2 regions of the Variovorax sp. YR266 genome follow, and region 1 is predicted to be linked to the other one. Evidence: riboswitches for the same ligand, from Rfam matches in the RefSeq annotation. Region 1 holds a riboswitch; the other holds the start of a gene.
The links. A riboswitch is a leader RNA that binds a small molecule or an ion and turns the genes downstream of it on or off. The one in region 1 is predicted to bind glycine.
Positions count from the first base shown of each region.

Region 2: another riboswitch for glycine. It lies ahead of BLW48_RS25950 (D-amino acid dehydrogenase); the one in region 1 lies ahead of gcvT (glycine cleavage system aminomethyltransferase GcvT).

Region 1 is NZ_FNPM01000005.1:447,547-450,542, forward strand. It holds gene BLW48_RS16490 (L,D-transpeptidase Cds6 family protein) at 1-38, shown strand, start outside; gene BLW48_RS16495 (hypothetical protein) at 137-700, shown strand; glycine riboswitch at 734-824, shown strand; glycine riboswitch at 837-949, shown strand; gene gcvT (glycine cleavage system aminomethyltransferase GcvT) at 995-2,167, shown strand; gene gcvH (glycine cleavage system protein GcvH) at 2,226-2,597, shown strand; gene gcvP (aminomethyl-transferring glycine dehydrogenase) at 2,649-2,996, shown strand, end outside.
Region 2 is NZ_FNPM01000011.1:115,701-118,696, reverse strand. It holds gene rfbB (dTDP-glucose 4,6-dehydratase) at 1-979, opposite strand, end outside; glycine riboswitch at 1,096-1,196, shown strand; glycine riboswitch at 1,200-1,316, shown strand; gene BLW48_RS25950 (D-amino acid dehydrogenase) at 1,409-2,728, shown strand; gene BLW48_RS25945 (hypothetical protein) at 2,707-2,996, opposite strand, start outside.

The sequences.
Region 1 (2,996 bases):
GCAACCAGTGGCTCATACGCAAGGAAAGCGCGGGCTGAAGGCCAGCCGCGATTGCCCCTGTAAGGCAAACGGTTCATGAAGATGTCACCACTTGCAACGATGCTGCAGCCCTCGATTCCCGAAAGCTGTGGCTGCCATGTTTCCCACCAAGACCGACAAGGCGCGCGACGAACTCCAGGGCGGACAGCGCACGCTCAGCCAGCGTGAGCGCGCCCTGCTGCTGATGGCCGATGGCCGGCGCTCGCTGACCGACTTCAGTCCGCTGTTCTCCAACCGGGTTGAAGCCGAACAGGCGATCCAGGCGCTGGTGCAGCGGGGCTACCTGCAGGCCCCACAAGCTGCTGCTGCTGCGGCACCGGCGCCCGCACCGGCAGCGGCCCCCGCCCGGCCCGCGCCTATCGCCGCCGCCGAGCCGATCCAGGTCGCCACCACCTCGGCCGACACCTTCGACGGCAAGCGCTCGCTGGCCACCACGCGTATGTTCCTGTTCGACATCTGCGAGCGCATGTTCGTGCGGCGCGACCCGAAGTTCGCGCTGCAGATGCGCGACGCCCTGCGCGAGGCCCGAGACCGCGAGGCGATGCTGACCATCGCCGCGCTGATGCTCACCGAGATCGAGAAAACCGCCGGGGTAGAGCGGGCCGAATCGCTGCGTGAGCGCATCGACAAGCTGCTGCCGCCGGCCGAAATCATCCACTGACGCAAAACCCCGGCCCCGCGCGATCCACTACACTCGCCAGGGTCAGGAGAGAGCCCCGCGTGCCGGGGCCGCCGAAGGCGCAGGGGTTTCCCGAACGCTCAGGCAAAAGGACTGACAAGGCGCCGGTGAACACCGGCGTTTCCTTGCTGGAGAGAGGCCGTTGCAGTGAAAACTGCCCATCGGCCCACCGAAGGAGCAAACCCCGATCGTGGGGCGAATCTCTCAGGTAAAGCGGACAGCAGGGGTGGCCCATGGCTTGCGTCATGGATTTCGTCTGCCCCTTTGGAGTGCCCCGTGGCTGCTTCTTCCGCCCCCGCTACCGAACTTCTCAAGACGCCGCTGCACGACCTCCACGTGGAGCTCGGTGCCCGCATGGTCCCCTTTGCCGGCTATTCGATGCCGGTGCAGTACCCCGCCGGCCTGATGGCCGAGCACAAGCACACGCGCGATGCGGCCGGCCTGTTCGACATTTCCCACATGGGCCAGCTGCGCCTCGTCGGCCCCGACGCCGCGGCCGCCTTCGAAACCCTGATGCCAGTCGACGTGATCGACCTGCCCGCCGGCAAGCAGCGCTACGGCCTGCTGCTGAACGACGAAGGCGGCATCCTCGACGACCTGATGTTCTTCAATGAAGGCAACGGCTCGATCTTCGTGATCGTCAACGGCGCCTGCAAGGTGGCCGACATCGCCCACATCCAGCAGAAGATCGGCAGCCGCTGCCAAGTGCAGCCCCTGCCCGACCACGCCCTGCTCGCGCTGCAGGGCCCGCAGGCCGCGGCCACGCTGGCGCGGCTGTCGCCCGGCATCGAGCGCTTCGTGTTCATGACGGGCGGTGCGGTGCAGATCGGCGGCATTGCCGCCTTCGTCACCCGCAGCGGCTACACCGGCGAAGACGGCTTCGAGATCTCGGTGGCCGCCAAGGACGCCGAGGCGCTGGCCCGCCTGCTGCTGGCCCAGCCCGAGGTCAAGCCCATCGGCCTGGGCGCGCGCAATTCGCTGCGACTCGAAGCCGGGCTTTGCCTCTACGGCAACGACATCGACACCACCACCACGCCTGTCGAGGCCTCGCTCAACTGGGCGATGCAGAAGGTGCGCCGCACGGGCGGCGCGCGCGAAGGCGGCTTTCCTGGCGCGGCAAAGATCCTCGCGCAGCTCGCCGTCGCGACCGCAGGCGCCGCCGGCCACACCGACCACGACACGCTGAAGCGCAAGCGCGTGGGCCTCGTCGCCCTCGAACGCATTCCGGTGCGCGACGGCACGGTGCTGCAATCTTTCGAAGGCCATGACATCGGCATCGTCACCAGCGGCCTGCTCGGCCCGACGGCCGACCGCTGCATCGCCATGGGCTACGTGGCCACCGCCTTCGCCGAGCCGGGCACGCGCGTGCAGGCCATCGTGCGCGGCAAGCCGGTGCCGATGGAAGTCTCGACGATGCCTTTCGTGCCCACCCGCTACTACCGCGGCTGAGCCTGGTCGACAGGCTAGGCTCTGCACCCCGATTCATTTTTTCCACGAGGAGTTTTCCATGAGCATCAAGTACACCAAGGACCACGAATGGGTGTCGGCCGAAGGCGACGCAGCCACCGTCGGCATCACCGTGCATGCGCAGGACGCGCTGGGCGACGTGGTGTTCGTCGACCTGCCCGAAGTCGGCAAGACCTTTGCGCAAGGCGAAGTTGCCGGCGTCGTCGAATCGGTCAAGGCCGCGGCCGACGTGTTCATGCCCGTGTCGGGCGAGATCACTGAAGTGAACGAGGCCCTGCGCGCCGACCCGTCGCTCGCCAACAGCGATCCGCTGGCCGCCGGCTGGTTCTTCAAGGTCAAGCTGAGCGAGCCCGCGCAGCTCGACGCCCTGCTGGACGCGGCCTCCTACGACAAGTTCGCCGCCGAATCCTGATCCGCTGAGTTCCTCAGCCACCTTCCTTCTTCTCCCCGAGCCCTCACCGCCATGCCGACGCCCGCCCTTCCCTCTTTGCAAGAACTAGAGAACGCCGAAGAATTCCTCGCCCGCCACATCGGCATCGATGCGGCGGACGAGGCGCGCATGCTGCCGGTGATCGGCTCGGAAACGCGAGCAGAGCTCATCGACGGCATCGTGCCCGCGGCCATCCGCCGCGCAAAGCCGATGCGCCTGCCCGCACCGGCAACCGAAGCCGATGCGCTGGCCGAGCTGAAGGTGATGGCGTCGAAGAACAAGGTGTTCAAGAACTTCATCGGCCAGGGCTACTACGGCACGCACACGCCGGGCGTCATCTTGCGCAACGTGCTCGAGAACCCCGCCTGGTACACCGCCTAC
Region 2 (2,996 bases), on a different contig from region 1:
ACCACTCGACGGTCTTGCGGATGCCGGTGTCGAAGGTCTCGGCGGGCTTCCAGCCGAGCTCGGCCTCGAGCTTGCGCGCATCGATGGCATAGCGGCGGTCGTGACCGGGACGGTCGGTGACGTAGGTGATCTGTTCCTTGTAGGGCTTGCCGTCGGCCCTGGGGCGCAGCTCGTCGAGCAGCGCACACACGGTGTTGACGATCTCGATGTTGGGCTTCTCGTTCCAGCCGCCCACGTTGTAGGTCTCGCCCAGCTTGCCGGCTTCGAGCACGCGGCGGATGGCGCTGCAGTGGTCCTTCACGTAGAGCCAGTCGCGCACCTGCATGCCGTCGCCGTACACGGGCAGGTTCTTGCCGGCCAGTGCGTTGACGATCATCAGCGGGATGAGCTTCTCCGGGAAGTGGAAGGGGCCGTAGTTGTTGGAGCAGTTGGTGGTCAGCACCGGCAGGCCGTAGGTGTGGTGCCAGGCACGCACGAGGTGGTCGCTGGCAGCCTTGCTGGCCGAGTAGGGGCTGTTGGGCTCGTACTTGTTCTCTTCGGTGAAGGCGGGGTCGGTCTTCGACAGCGAGCCGTAGACCTCGTCGGTGGACACGTGCAGGAAGCGGAAGGCCGTCTTCTGCTCGGCTGGCAGCGCGCTCCAGTGGCCGCGCACGGATTCGAGCAGGCGGAAGGTGCCAAGCACGTTGGTCTGCACGAAGTCTTCGGGGCCGTGGATGGAGCGGTCCACGTGCGATTCGGCGGCGAAGTTCACGACTGCACGCGGCTTGTGCTCAGCCAGCAGGCGGTCGATGAGGGCGCTGTCGCCGATGTCGCCCTGCACGAAGATGTGTTTCGGGTTGCCCTTGAGCGACGCGAGGGTCTCGAGGTTGCCTGCGTAGGTCAGCTTGTCGAGGTTCACGACCGGCTCGTCGCCGTTGGCGATCCAGTCGAGTACGAAATTGGCGCCAATGAAGCCAGCGCCGCCGGTAACCAGGATCATGAAGTCCCCTGCTGATATATGGAACGATCGCCTTGCGGCAAATCAACAGGCGATTATCCCATTCGGCCAGAGGAGAGAAATCAAAGGTTGGCGCCCGCGCAAGCCCCGCCTACAATCGCCCCACTGCAGGAGAGCGGGCCACCCCGGTGGCCCTACCGAAGGCGCAAACTCCCATAAACGCTCAGGTCGGTCCGAACAAGGGACCTGTACTGCACCAACTGAAACGCCGTCTGGAGAGCCATCACACCGCCCAACGTGGTCGTGATGCACCGAAGGAGCAAACCCTCTGCGGGCGCAGCGGGTGAATCTCTCAGGTACCGAGGACAGGGGGAGCGGCAACTTGGACTACGGTCGTCCGGTTGCTTTGCTATTTATTCAATAGCACACCACGCCCGTCGTTCAAGCGCTGCAACCTCAAAGGTACTTGAAATGCGCGTGATCGTTCTTGGCGCCGGCCTGCTCGGCGTGACCTCGGCTTACTACCTCCAGCAACTCGGCCACGAAGTGACCGTGATCGACCGGCAGGCCACCCCGGCCGCCGAAACCAGCTTCGCCAACGGTGGGCAGATCTCCGTCAGCCACGCCGAGCCCTGGGCCAACCCCAGCGCACCGCTCAAGGTGCTGCAATGGCTGGGCAAGGAAGACGCCCCGCTGCTGTTCCGCATCCGCGCCGACATGCGCCAGTGGCTCTGGGGCCTCCAGTTCCTGCGCGAATGCACGCCGGCGCGCACCCGCCACAACATCGAGCAGATCGTGCGTCTCGGAACATACAGCCGCTCGATGTTGCAACAGTTGCGCCGCGACACCGGCCTGAACTACGACCAGCGCACGCAGGGCATCCTGCACTTCTACACGACGCAAAAAGAGTTCGACGGCGCCCTCGCGCCCGCCGAGCAGATGCGCGCCCTGGGCTGCGAACGCCAGGTCATCTCGGCCGACGAAGCCGTGAAGATCGAGCCCGCCCTCGCCCACATCCGCCCGAAGCTGGCCGGCGCCACCTACACGGCCGAGGACGAGTCCGGCGACGCCAACCGCTTCGCGCGCGAACTGGTGGGCCTGGCCACCGCGGCGGGCGTGAAGTTCCTGATGAGCCACACCGTGACCGCGCTGCGCGAAGCCGGCGGCAGCATCGATCACGTCGAAGCCACCGATAGCGAAGGCCGCTTCCAGCGCATCCGCGGCGACGCCTTCGTGCTGGCAATGGGTTCATTGAGCCCGCTGTATGCCGCGCCGCTGGGCATTCGCCTGCCGATCTACCCGGCCAAAGGCTATTCGGTGACGCTGCCCGTCAAGGACGCGTCGAAGGCCCACCAGGTCTCGCTGACGGATGACGAATTCAAGCTCGTGTTCTCGCGCTACACCTCGGAGTCGGGCGACCGCCTGCGCATTGCCGGCACGGCCGAGCTCAACGGCTATGACCGCGACCTGAACCGCGTGCGCTGCGAGGCCATCGTGCGCCGCGTCGAAGAGCTGTTCCCCGGCGCCGGCGACACCACGCAGGCCCAGTTCTGGACCGGCCTGCGCCCCGCCACGCCGAGCAACGTGCCGCTGATCGGCAAGACCAGGCTGCCGAACCTGTTCCTCAACACGGGCCACGGCACGCTCGGCTGGACGCATGCCTGCGGCTCGGGCAAGTCGATCGCGCGGATCGTGAGCGGGCTGGCGCCTGAGGTGGATTTCGCGTTCACGGGTATCGCTCCCGCGAGCCGCACCGGTGCGGCTCGCGCTCACTCCACAAGCGCATCCTGAAGCGAGACGCTCGCAGCCTCACTGTCATTCGCCACGACCACTTCGGCCTTCAACAGCCGAAGTCCGAAGCCGAGGCAGCGGGCGTCGACGCTTTCGGATATGTCGCAAGGCCGGTGGGCGCCGCTCACGACAAGCTCGACAGCCAGGAACGGCCTGGCGCGCAATTGCTGCACATCCAGATCGCAGGACAAGGTCAGTGAATCGCCCGCCCTGGCAGCCTGGCAAGCCCTGCCATTGATTTGGACCTCCAGTGCAACCCGCGTGCTCC